Regions from separate parts of the Rhizobium sp. BK060 genome, predicted to be linked through region 1. Evidence: riboswitches for the same ligand, from Rfam matches in the RefSeq annotation. Region 1 holds a riboswitch; each other region holds the start of a gene.

Region 1 (4,354 bases):
GTATCGCCAACACCATCATGCAACGGGATGCGCGCCGCCTTCAGTGAAATCGTGCCCGCATCCCGAGCAACCTCAAGCACAGGAGGATATCATGACAGCTCCAGTATCATCGATCACACGGCGTAGCCTGCTTGGATGCGCGGCGGTTGCCGGCGTCGTCAGATCGCGGACTCGCCGGTCGGTCTGGCAGCATGGATGATCGACCACGATATCCGCAGCTACGAGATGATCGCACGCGTCTTCGATGGAAAGGCCGAAGGCCTGACGCGGGACGATATCCTGGACAACATTACATTCTACTGGCTGACGAACACGGCCGTCTCGTCGGCGCGGCTCTACTGGAAAAACAAGCTGGCGTTCTTTGCCGTCAAGAATGTCACCATTCCGGTCGCCGTTAGCGTTTTTCCGGATGAGATCTATGCGGCTCCGCGCAGCTGGACGGAACGCGCCTATCCGAAGCTCATCCACTACAACAAGCTCGACAAGGGCGGGCACTTTGCTGCTTGGGAGCAGCCGAAGGGCTTCGCTTCGGAGCTCAGAGCGGCCTTCCGCTCGCTGCGGTCGGCGTAGGGGCGGTTAGGACGGCGCTTCAGCGGCGCCGTCTCTTTGGTGACGGTAATCTGCGCGAAGAAGGTCTCGGGAAACCGCCGGATCGAAGGAAAACCAGGAATGCGTGACGTCGTCGAATTGCAGTTCGATCTTACCCCTCCCACTCGGGAACAGATGGAGCAGCTGGTGGCGGACCTCAGCGAGGAGGATCGCCATCTGCTTTTGGAGCATGGTGAGGAGGCGCCATTCTGTGGCGTGTTCCTCCACGAGCGACGCGAGGGGTTTTTTACCTGCCGGCTCTGCGGACTTCCGCTGTTCAAGGCCGTTGCGAAATTCGAAAGCGGTACAGGCTGGCCGAGCTTCACGGCCCCGGCAGCCGACAATCACCTGCGGCGCGTTCGTGATACCCGCTACCGCATGCTCAGAACGGAAATTGTTTGCGCGCGTTGCAACGCGCATCAGGGGCACGTCTTTCCCGACGGCCCGCCTCCGACAGGCGAGCGCTTCTGCATAAACTCAGGGTCGCTCGAATTCACCCCGAAAGGGCAGCCGCTTCCTGACAAGCTTGGTCGCGGTGGCCCGGAAGGAGCGCCAGCACGATAGATGCTCGCCGCCGGAGCGCAATCGTCGCCGTCGAGACGGCGATTGCTCCGGCCCACAGGCAGTTTTAACCGATCATCAACGCTGATGGGCGACTTCCCCGCGATTTGTCGCAAATGGGGTGCGGCCCAGTCTGTAGATGATTGCGCAATGCACAGGTCCGTCTATTTTGGCCGCATCATCTCGGCGCTTGTGGCAACACTTCGCGCACAACCGGGGCAGGGGATCATGAAAGCGGCCTTCCATACGACCTTGGGGATCGTAGTCCTTCTACCAGCAGCGGCCTTGGGTCAGTCAGGCGGTTGGCAACCCAATGGCAGTGGTATGAGCACCTGGCATGTGTCGCCATCGGAAGGCACCTGCAACGTCAGTCAGGCGCAGAACCGGGCCCGCCGCGCTGGCATCTACCGCACCGACCTTGTCTATCGCGACGAGAACGTTCTGACGCTGAGGGGACTGACCGAATGGGGCGATCGCCGGGAGATCACCTTTGCCAACATCCGAGGATGTCCTGAGGTCGGATTTCAAGATATGCAGCAGAGCCAACCCGGACGAGCGCCCACCAATCGATGACTTGACGTCGCACGGCTCGCCGGCGTAACTGAGCGCGACGGTTCCCCAAGGACGACTCTAAGGGGATTAATAGGGAACATGGTGAGGACGACCCAAGAGGGACCAAAACCGTGGCTGCCCCCGCAACTGTAGGCGGATTGTCGCTCATCCGAGGTCGTTTAGGACCATGTCACTGCGAACCAATCGCGGGAAGGCAGATGAAGGCATATATCCGTGAGCCAGGAGACCTGCCGTCAATCACGATCCAATCACCCGGGCGGGGATGCCCGGAAAGGAACAGCCATGATTGACCTGAGCCTTCGCCGATATAGAGCACACATCCGTCTCGATTGGGTTTTCCGTCGCTAGCGTTAGCCCGGCGTGCCGTCATTCCTAGCGGTTGCGCCGGCAATGAACGCTGGCCCCTTTCCTCCTAATCGAGATTGCCTATGCGTAAATTTCTTGCAGCCATTGCGCTTGCCTTCGGCTTTGCTGGCTTGGCGGCGCCAAGTCTTGCCGCCACCCAGTATCCATTGACCATCAACAATTGCGGCCGCGAGGTCGTCTTCAATAAGGCGCCGGCCAACATCGTATCGGTCGGTCAGGGCATGACCGAAGTTCTTTTCTCGCTCGGGCTGGCGGACAGGATTGCCGGAACGGCAGTCTGGGTCGGCCCGGTTTTGCCGCAATATGCCGAAGTCAACGCGAGGATCAAACGGCTTGCCGACAACGATCCGAGCTTTGAATCCGTCGTCGGTCAGGAACCGGATCTGGTCGCCGCCGAGTTTGAGTGGCACGTCGGTCAGCAAGGGTCCGTCGGCAAGCGGGAGCAATTCGCCGAACTCGGCATCAATACCTACATCGCGCCGGCGGATTGCGTCGCCAAGGTCAATGCCGACAGCGGCGACGGCGTTCGCAAGGAACTGTTCACGATGGACCTGATCTATCGGGAGATCGCTGAGTTGGCCGAAATCTTCGACATCACGGAGCGCGGCGATGCGCTCATCGCCGAGCTGCAGCAACGCGAAGCGCGGGCCGTCGCATCGGTTGCCGGTGCCGCTGCAAAGAACCTCCCGGTCGTCTTCTGGTTCTCCAGCAAGGAAATCAACGGCGATGCATTCATCGCCGGAAAGAACAGCGCCCCGGCCTATGTCCTGAAGATGCTCGGTGCGAAGAATGTGGTCGCGACAGACGAGGAGTGGCCGCTCGTCGGCTGGGAGACGATTGCAGAGGCCAATCCGGCTGTGATCGTCGTAGCGACGATGGACCGGCGCCGCTATGCGGCGGATGACCCCACGGTAAAGCTCAACTTTCTGGCAAAGGACCCGGTCACGAGCCAACTCGATGCCGTCAGGAATAAGCGCTTCGTCATGATGGATGCCCAATCGATGAACCCGACGATCCGGACGATCGACGGGATCGAGATACTGGCGAAGGGCATCAATTCCTTCGGTCTGGCGCAGTGAGCGGCGCCATTTTCAGGCAGTCGGTATGGTGGGCGCATGGTGCGCTCGCCATTGCTGCATTCTCCCTGCTCGCTCTGATGATCGGTCTCGCCGTTTCGATCGGGGAGATATCGATCCCGCTGGCGACGACCGCGAAAGCGGTGTCGAACCGCCTCCTCGGTACGACTTTCGAGCTTAGCCGCATCCATCAAGGCATCATCTGGGACTATAGATTGAGCCGAGCGTTGGTGGCCGCAAGTGCCGGGGCGTCGCTCGCGCTCAGCGGCGCGGTTCTGCAGGCGTTGCTGCGAAACCCGTTGGCCGAACCCTACGTGCTCGGCGTTTCCGCAGGAGCCTCGACCGGCGCGGTTGGCGTGATGCTGCTCGGCTTCGGCTATGGTGTTCTCAGTCTGTCCAGCGGCGCCTTTATCGGCGCCGTGATCGCATTCCTGCTCGTTGCCTTTCTTGCGGCAGGCGCCGGAGGCACTAGCGAACGCATCATTCTTTGCGGCGTCGCCGGATCGCAGCTCTTCAATGCGGCCACCTCCTATATCGTCACGACCTCGGCAAATGCCGAGCAGGCGAGGGGCGTCATGTTCTGGTTGCTTGGCTCGCTGAGCGGTATCCGCTGGCCTGACGTCTATCTGGCCGTGCCGGTGACGGTGCTCGGCTTCGTCGTTTCGCTGTTCCATGTGCGGGCGCTGGATGCCTTCGTCTTCGGAACGGACGCGGCGGCATCGTTGGGTATTGCGGTCAGGCGTGTGCAGGTGGTGCTTCTTGGAACAACGGCGCTGATGACGGCAACCGTGGTCAGCATGGTTGGCGCAATCGGTTTTGTCGGACTGGTCATCCCGCACGCCGCGAGATTCCTTGTCGGGCCCACGCATGATCGCCTGCTTCCCGCGACTGTGCTCGGCGGCGCGATCTTCATGGTCGGCGCCGATATCATCTCGCGGATCATCATCCCGCAACAAGTCTTGCCAATCGGGGTCGTCACGGCCTTGTTCGGCGCGCCTGCCTTTGCGGTCATCCTGTATCGCGCTCGGAAGACGGCATGAGCATCAGCCTCGACAATGTGAGCTTTACAGCAGGCAACTCCCTGATCGTCAACGGCGTCAGCCTGACGGTGCAGACAGGAACGATTCTCGGGCTGCTCGGGCCGAACGGATCCGGCAAGTCGAGTCTGTTGCGGCTGATCTGCAGGTTGC
Region 2 (4,354 bases), on a different contig from region 1:
CGAGCTAGCAATGAAGGCGCGGCGAAAAAGCCGCGCCAGACGACCCTGCTATTTGCTCATCGATGGGACGATGCCTTGAACCGCTGGATTCTGTCACTCATAGCCGCATTTACTTTGACCGGCCCGAGCTACGCCCAGATGCCGGCAATCTGTGGCGATCTGCGCGCCCGCCTTGCCGACCTGCCGCAGATCATCGGCAGCACGTCCGAGGTGCGCAAGTACGCCAGCGCTATCGCAGAGCAGAACCTTGAGCTTCGCAAGGTCCGCAGCGATCTGCGCCAGAGCGGCTGCACGAGCGGCAGCATGGTGGTGATCGGCGACGATGACGGATACTGCGGGGAACTCGAGCGCGCAGAATCCAAGATGGTCGACAATATCCGCTATCTCCAGCAGCGTCGCGACGAACTGCGCGGTCAGAGCGAGGATGTCCGCACGAGGAACGAACTTCTTGCCGCACTCGATGACAATGGCTGCAACGAGGAACAATGGCCCGCCGACAGCGCCGAAGGGTATGCGCAGCCACCGAGTATCGAAGATCAGGCGCTGCGAAGCGACACGTTCATTCCGTTGGGTCGTGATCCCAGCCGGCGCCGCTATGGTCTCCCGGGCATGTCGCCGCTCTCTCATCTGAACACCGTCTGCGTGCGAAGCTGTGACGGCGGCTTTTTTCCGTTGAGCTCGAACGCAACATCCCAGGACTTTGCCCGCGATGCCGACACCTGCTCGAAGATGTGTCCCGGCATCGACACCGAGCTCTTCTATCATGACGTCTCCAGCACGGAGACATCGCAGATGATCTCCGCGGCGACAGGCGCGCCCTACAGCGCCATGCCGAATGCCTTCGCCTACAAGAACCGCAAGCCCGGCGAAAGATCGTCCTGCAGCTGCGATCTAAACGCCTACTACGAGCGGATGCGAAAAAGCCAAACGATCAGCGAACCGCCGCAGGGGTCGATCACCACGATCGAAACCAAGAAGCCCGAGACCAAGAGCCCGACCGCAGCACCCGCGGTTCCGCTGCCACAGGTGCCGGACAGGCCTTACGACCCGGCAAACAAGGTCCGTCAGATCGGTCCGCAGTTCCTGGCGGGCGACCAAGGCACGATCGACCTCAAGAACCCGGCAAAGCCAGGTCCCCAGCCGCAGCAATAGTCGCTGCCTAGTCTGCAGACTTGCCCCAACGATCCATAAACACAAGCTCCTCCAGCGGCAGGCGCTGGCGCCATCCTTTGACCGCCAGTTCCGGTTGGTCATAGAGCTGATCGACGTAACCTAGGCACAGCCAGGCAACGATCTCCACCCGCTCCGGAACGCCGAGAATCCCCTTGATATCGGACTCGTGAAAGATGCTCACCCAGCCGACCCCGACGCCTTCGGCACGCGCTGCCAGCCACAAATTCTGCACGGCGCAGACTGTGGAGTAGGAGTCCATTCGCCGGTTGTGGGTCCGTCCGAGAACGACATCACCGCAGCGATCGGGATCACAGGTGACGCAAATGCTGAGCGGTGCGGCTCGGATGCCCTCCAGCTTCAGCGACCGGTAGAGCTGCTGTCGCTCCCCCTGAAACATCTCGCCGGCCTCGCGATTAGCGCGATCGAACGCCTGCCAAACAGCCTCCTTCATCTGCTGATCGCGCACCAGGACGAAGTTCCAGGGCTGCATGAATCCAACAGACGGGGCGTGGTGCGCAGCCGTCAAAAGCCTGCTGACGACGTCGTCGGGTATGGGATCCGGGCGAAACTCCGAACGCACGTCACGGCGCGTCGAAATCGCCCTGTAGACGGCGTCGCGGTCCTCGGTCGAAAAGGCTGCAGCTCCCGACAGGGAGCCTGAATGGTCTGGTCGCATCGTCAATCCCCAACAACACAACCGCCCGCCGTCCACGCGGGTCAGTCTATGATGTCGGGCCGGTCTTCTGACTTGGCGTCATCCGACTGCCGCGCCTTCCCGGTACTGGACCAGTGGCGTGTTGCGGCAGTCGTCAGCCTTACAGCGTTGGGCACGTTTCGGTCTCACACCGAATTCCCGATTCTCCCGCCTAAGACGGGCACCCGACGGAAGGGTCTATGCCGGCAAAAATCACGCGATGCAATCCCTCACACAGAGACTGGGTAGTAACGCACATAGGCGAACTCATCGCCCGACGGCGACCAGTTCGGCACGTTGATCGTTCCCTGCCCGCCGAAGAGATCGAAGAGTGTTGTCAGCTTGCCCCCATCCATGTCCATCAGCCGCAGCCGTACATTGAGATCGCGCGGGTGGTCGAAGACGTCGGGATCGTAGGAAAGGATCAGGACCTTATCGTTGTTTGGCGACGGATGAGCAAACCAATTCCCACAATTGTCGCTGGTGATCTGCTCGAGGCCGGTCCCATCCGGGTGAATGCGCCAGATCTGCATGAGGCCGGTGCGGCTGGAATTGAAGTAGATCCACTGGCCGTCGGCTGAATAATCCGGCCCGTCATTGCGCCCCTCGCCGTGCGTCAACCGCTTTTCTTCGCCGCCGTCCACGGAGATCGTGTAGATATCGAATACGTCGTTGCGGATGCCGCAATAGGCCAGTTGTTTCCCGTCGGGCGACCAGCCATGCCAGTAGGACGGCTGATTTTGCGTCACCAGACGCGGCGTGCCGCCTTCGGCGGGTAGCACATAAATCGTCGACTTACCGAACTCAGTCTTATCGGAAATGACGATCTGACGGCCATCAGGCGAAATGCCATGATCATTGTTACAGGCCGTGGCAAAGCCGGTATCGACCTTTTCGACCTTGCCCGAACCGTCAAGCGCCAGACGGTACAGAAGACCGTCACCGTTCAGCAGAAGATAGCTACCGTCGGGTGAAAAGTTCGGCGCCTCCACGAGTTGCGTGGTTTGCCAGACGACGCGCGCCTCGCCTGTCCTGATGTTGTAGATCTCGACGGAACTGCGCAATCTGAATCCTCCTGACATCGACTCCGTCAGACCTACGACGGCCCGCCACTCAGCACAAGCAAATGCACCAGGCCAGCTTGCACCACAGGACGTGTCTCTTGGGCGACCGGCGCCTTATCCACTAATCACAAATGCGGGAAACCTAACGGTTCATCTAGCGTTCATGACGAGGATGTGACAGTTCGGTGAAGCTTTTATGACGTTGGAGTTTTCCGGTTGATCGCGTTGGTAATGAGGTCTGCAGTGGCAGCGCGCTTTGCGTCGCTTTCCACCGATTTCGGAGGAAGCGTCCGGTCGCCTGCTATACGCACAGCGCTCGGCGTCGCTCTTTGCGCCCTGCTTGCTCTCTTTGCTACGGCCGCCGTCGAGATAATTGCCCGCGATGGGCTGGCCGACGTGCGCGAATTCCTGATATCGCCGGCGCGTCCCGGAATGACGACCGTTGTAATGTTGACTGTCCTGATGCTGTCGCTCGATGCCGCCTTGGGAAGACAATTCATTTCGGCATTGATCGTTCTCCCGCTGGTCTTCGTTCCCGCCATTGTCTCCAACCAGAAGCAGCATTACCTCACGGACCCCCTTTATCCATCCGACGTTCTTTTCGGGCGCCAGATCATGGAACTGCTTCCTGTCATGGTGCGCGACCGCCCCTGGACTGCCGTTGCGATGGTTGTCGGCATTGCCCTTTCCGCTGGCGCGATTGTCATCCTCTGGCGCTTCGCCTGGCGCAACTTCCCGAAACTCTCAAGGACCTCTCGCCTCCGCCACCTGTGCGTCGGCCTGCCCGTTATCGCGACTTTCGGGTCATTGATGGACTATTCACAGTATTCCTTCATCCGTGACCGCCTTCAGGTGGTCCCGATGATGTGGGACCAGAAGGAAAACTACCGGAGCAACGGCTTCATCCTCGCCTTCATCTTCAATATTCCGATGGCCGACGTTGCAGCACCGGCCGGCTTCGGTACGCAGGCGCTTGATGCTATCCCCGGCCGCAACTACGGCTATCTCAGCGGCCCACGAGAAAAGCCCGACGTGATCATGCTGATGAGTGAATCGTTCTGGGATCCGACCCGACTGAAGACGCTGAGCCTGTCGCCCGATCCCATGCCGACTATTCGCGCCGAGCAGTCTGGCCATGTATTCTCACCGGAGTTCGGCGGCATGACCGCCAACGTCGAATTCGAGGCGTTGACAGGCTTTTCCAATGCCTTCCTCCCATATGGCAGCATCCCCTATCAGCAATACATCCGTCGCGATGTTCCCTCGCTCGCCACGTTCTTCCGCGGCGAAGGCTATGCCGCCCGCTCACTTCATCCATTCAGCGGCTGGTTCTGGAACCGCAACGAAGTCTACAAGGACTTCGGTTTCGAGCAGTTCCGCTCTGAAGAAACCATGCCTCCGATGGAAAAGAGGGGCATCTTCG
Region 3 (4,354 bases), on a different contig from region 1:
TATCGATCAAGGCTTCGACAGGCCTGGTCTCGCCGCTCTGCACGAGCGCCCGATAAAAGCTGACTGCAACGACAGGCGAATGCGACGCCCCTTGCAGGAATCGAAGCCGCCCATCGCATGCCGCTTTCCACTCCTCGACACCGACGACGCCCTTGCCCGGCCACCAGATCCCGGCCTTCATCAGCGGCGATGCCGCTTCGGGCTTTTCAGCGCCTGATAGCACCGCGCCGGCATAAGCGAGAAACGCACGTGAATTGGCGTCGCCACCTTCGATGAGATAGGCCCAGAGGGCATTTAAGTCTTCAAGCGGAACATTCGAAAACGGCGTCAAACCTGCGTCCGGCTTCGAATCTCCCGGCAGTACGGCGATAAGCGCGCCATGGCGCGCTGCCGCCGCATGAAGCGCCTCGAGTGCATAGTGGAAATAGCTTGCGCCACCCAACGCCCTGACGACGATCAGCTTCGCATGCCGGGCCGTCCGCTTGATATAGGCGTCGACCGACATCGGATGCTTCAAGCTCATCAGGCTTGCCAGCCGCAGCCCGAAGCCAGCGGCCGCCTCGTCATACGCGGCCGCCACTGCAGCAAGCTCGGTGTCGGCCGCCGACAAAAAGAGGACATCACCGGGAGACTGACCGAGATCGATCGCCTCCTCGCCGTCACTTATCGTTCCCTGCTGTGCCAGGAGCAGATGCATTGGTCTGCCTTATGCCAGCGCTTCTATCGCCTTGCGCACCGCCGCTTCGTCCATCTCGTGCAGGCCGATGACGACCAGGCGGGTACCGCGCGCTTCGCCGGGCGCCCAGGCGCGATCGAAATAGTGGTCGATGCGGGTTCCAACCGCCTGGACTTGCAGGCGCATCGGCTTGCCAGGAACATGGACGAATCCCTTGAGGCGCAGCACGTCATGCTGGCCGATGATCGACTTCAACGCGCCCACGAAGGCGGCAGGATCGGCAACGGGGCCGAGTTCCACGACAAAGCTGTCGAACTCGTCGTGGTCGTGCGTTACGCCGTCCTGGTGCTCGAGTTCATGATGGGACTTGCGGTTGACTACATCGTCTTCGGTACCGACGCCGAGCCCGAGCAGCACGCTCGCCGGAACCTCGCCATTGCGTGCCTCGATCATGACAGGCTTGCGGGCAACACGGGAAGCGACCTCGTCGCGCACGCGACCGAGGCCTGCCGCATCGAGAAGATCGGTCTTGTTGAGCACGATCAGATCGGCGCAGGTCAGTTGATCCTCGAAAAGCTCCTCGATCGGGCTTTCGTGGTCGAGCGACTCGTCCTCCACGCGGCGGGCCTCGACGGCATCGTGATCGTCGGCAAAGCGCCCGGCGGCAACGGCGGCGCTATCGACGACGGTGACCACGCCATCGACGGTGACCTGCGTGCGGATGTCGGGCCAGTTGAAGGCGGCAACGAGCGGCTGGGGCAGCGCGAGGCCGGAGGTTTCGATGACGATGTGGTCGGGGCGCTGTTCGCGTTCCAAAAGCTTCGTCATCGTCGGAATGAAGTCGTCGGCAACCGTGCAGCAGATGCAGCCATTGGTGAGCTCGATGATATCGTCCTCGGTGCAGTTTTCGGCGCCGCAGCCCCTGAGCACCTCGCCGTCGACGCCGAGATCGCCGAACTCGTTGATAATCAGCGCGATCTTCTTGCCGTTCGTATTGGAAAGCAGATTGCGGATCATCGTCGTCTTGCCGGCGCCGAGAAAGCCGGTGATCACGGTCGCCGGGATTTTCTGCTGGTTCATGAAATTCAACCCTTCATCTTCAGCGGCAGACCTGCCGCGATAAAATACACATCCGCGGCTTCAGCCGCGATCATTTGATGCAAGCGGCCGGCATGATCCCGGAATTCCCGCGCCATGCGGTTTTCCGGAACGATGCCCAGACCGACCTCATTGGAAACGATGACGAGGCGCGCACGCGCCGTAGGCACGTACGCGGCAAGCGAGGCGAACTCTGCCCCAATGTCGCGCTGCTCCATCATCAGATTGGTGACCCAAAGCGTCAGGCAATCGACAAGGATCGCCCGCCCCTCGCCGTCGATCGCCCGCAGGCATCCGACAAGATCGAGCGGTTCTTCCTGGGTATGCCACAGATGGCCACGATCGGCTTTGTGCTTGTCGATCCGGACGCGCATCTCGTCGTCCCAAGCCCGGCCCGTTGCCACATAATGGCGCTCCAGACCGGTCGAAACGACCAACTGCTCGGCAAAACGTGATTTTCCAGAGCGCGCACCGCCCAAGACGAAGGTCGCGCCGGATGATATCGGGCTCATGGAAAGTACTGTCCGATCTGCGGAAGTCTTCCGCGAGAAGCCGGAGCGGCTGCAAAACGCAGCCGGAAAATCTCTCTTTCAGCCATGACAACCTCCGTGCTGGCAGCGGGCATCACCCAGGAATGGGCTGTTCGCCCGGCACGATTGGCAGGTCTCCTGGCTCGCGGATTTTAGCCGCGATCGGGGCAGACCGGAAACCGGTCGCCCAGATCGTGCTAGCGGATCTTCCTCGCCTTCCCGGCTGCATTTCATGAAAAGGCGGACGATTCGTAGACGTAAGAGGCGTCCAGCCCCGGTTGATCATGATGCACTGCCAGTGACTTTTCCGTCGCCGCTTCCGCGCCGCCCGCCTGCACTATTGCAGACCGTCAACCACGGGGAACCAACGCCGGACGGAAAACCCTGACCGCTCTACAGTCGCGGGGTCGGCTATGATGACGGTGCCCGGATTGGGTCCACCGCTTCACATTCCCTTTTCATCCGTACCGATTCAACCGGTCCGGAACCATCCGTTATGAAGTCATCGTTAGGCAAGGCCACTGGCGAAGTCAATCGTGAGCCATCACTCACGACAACGACATTGCATGCCTCGGGCCGCGGTCAAGACGACCTTCTCTACCATATTTATCGTCTTTTATCAGTGGCTTACGTCACAAATAATTGTTGCCAGCGCCGGTCTTTTGCCGCAATTGCATCGCAAGCGGGTCGCGCCACTGATTGCCCTTCCCCTCACCGCACTTGACCGCACCAGCGCCCGCCTAGTTTCTCTGCCATGCTCCTGAAAGTCGATATCCGCCGCTTCGGCCCGTTTCACACCCTCCTCGATATCGGGCGGATGCGCGCTCTGCTGCGGCGGAGCGAAATGGGGATGGTTATCGCCGGCGCGATCGTCGGGGTGATCTCCGGGCTGGCTGTGACAGGCATGAGCCTGGCCTCCCGTGCAATGCACAGGCTGATCTTCGGAATCAGCGACGTCGAGAGGCTGAGCTCCTCGCAGATCGATAACAAGTTCCTGCTACTGACGGCACCGGTTTGCGGCGGCATCCTGCTCGGTCTTTTGCTGTTCATCCTCGCCAAGACCCGTAAGAAGCCGATGGTGGACCCGATCGAGGCAAACGCTCTGCATGGCGGTCGGCTATCGCTCACCGACAGCATTCTGGTGGCCGTCCAGAACCTTATTTCGAACGGATTCGGCGCTTCGGTGGGCCTGGAAGCCGGCTACACACAGTTGGCGGCCGGTCTGGCCTCGAAGCTTGGCCTGAAGTTGCAGCTTCGCCGGTCGGACCTGCGCGTTCTCGTCGGATGCGGCGCGGCCGGTGCGATTGCCGCGGCCTTCAATGCGCCGCTGACCGGCGCCTTCTATGCCTTCGAGCTCATCATTGGCACATACACCATCGTCTCGCTGACGCCCGTTGTCGTTTCCGCACTGGTCGCGACCCAGGTTGCGCGGCTGCTGGCCGGCAGCGATTTCCTGATCGATGTTGGCGAATTCGGCTCGGTCATGCCGGCGGACTATGTCCCGGCTCTGCTACTCGGTGCCGTCTGCGCGGGCGTTGGCATTCTCATCATGCAGGGCGTCGCCTCGATCGAGGAACTGGCGCGCCGGAGTTCCATCGCAACGCCGCTGCGCCCCGCCCTTGGCGGCATCGTCGTCGGTCTGCTGGCCCTTATCACGCCGCAGGTCCTGTCAGCGGGACACGGAGCGCTGCACCTCAATCTCGGGCGCGATGTCGCTATTCCGGTCCTCATTGGGTTGCTTCTCCTCAAAGCCTTCGCCTCCGCGATCTCGATCGGCTCGGGTTTCAGAGGCGGCCTCTTCTTCGCGTCGCTGTTCATGGGGGCGTTGCTCGGCAAGCTATTTGCCTATTCCGCACCCTATTTCGCCCACGCGACGCTGACACCCGTCATCTACGCGGTCGTCGGCATGAGTTCGCTCGCAGTCGCCGTTATTGGCGGCCCCCTGACGATGACGTTCCTGGCGCTGGAGATCACCGGCGACTTTCCAATCACCGCGCTTGTCCTTGCGGCCGTCATCACGTCCTCACTCGTCGTGCGCAGCACCTTCGGC

What was found. Region 1 has a riboswitch for cobalamin ahead of FHT71_RS22860 (ABC transporter substrate-binding protein). Riboswitches for the same ligand answer to the same signal wherever they lie in the genome.
Region 2: it holds a riboswitch for cobalamin, as region 1 does, so the genes downstream of both, bluB (5,6-dimethylbenzimidazole synthase) here and FHT71_RS22860 (ABC transporter substrate-binding protein) in region 1, are expected to answer to the same signal.
Region 3: it holds a riboswitch for cobalamin, as region 1 does, so the genes downstream of both, cobU (bifunctional adenosylcobinamide kinase/adenosylcobinamide-phosphate guanylyltransferase) here and FHT71_RS22860 (ABC transporter substrate-binding protein) in region 1, are expected to answer to the same signal.

The regions. Positions count from the first base shown of each region.
Region 1 covers NZ_JACHYW010000023.1:72,398-76,751, reverse strand. Annotated here, with positions in the region: partial or broken gene FHT71_RS22875 (epoxide hydrolase) at 163-570, shown strand; gene msrB (peptide-methionine (R)-S-oxide reductase MsrB) at 670-1,152, shown strand; gene FHT71_RS22865 (hypothetical protein) at 1,378-1,722, shown strand; cobalamin riboswitch at 1,744-1,972, shown strand; gene FHT71_RS22860 (ABC transporter substrate-binding protein) at 2,151-3,167, shown strand; gene FHT71_RS22855 (iron ABC transporter permease) at 3,164-4,204, shown strand; gene FHT71_RS22850 (ABC transporter ATP-binding protein) at 4,201-4,354, shown strand, end outside.
Region 2 covers NZ_JACHYW010000039.1:9,354-13,707, reverse strand. Annotated here, with positions in the region: gene FHT71_RS28680 (DUF2865 domain-containing protein) at 76-1,152, shown strand; gene bluB (5,6-dimethylbenzimidazole synthase) at 1,160-1,849, opposite strand; cobalamin riboswitch at 1,889-2,071, opposite strand; gene FHT71_RS28670 (PD40 domain-containing protein) at 2,098-2,931, opposite strand; gene FHT71_RS28665 (LTA synthase family protein) at 3,148-4,354, shown strand, end outside.
Region 3 covers NZ_JACHYW010000018.1:82,682-87,035, reverse strand. Annotated here, with positions in the region: gene cobN (cobaltochelatase subunit CobN) at 1-697, opposite strand, end outside; gene cobW (cobalamin biosynthesis protein CobW) at 707-1,756, opposite strand; gene cobU (bifunctional adenosylcobinamide kinase/adenosylcobinamide-phosphate guanylyltransferase) at 1,762-2,286, opposite strand; cobalamin riboswitch at 2,415-2,811, opposite strand; gene FHT71_RS20090 (chloride channel protein) at 3,059-4,354, shown strand, end outside.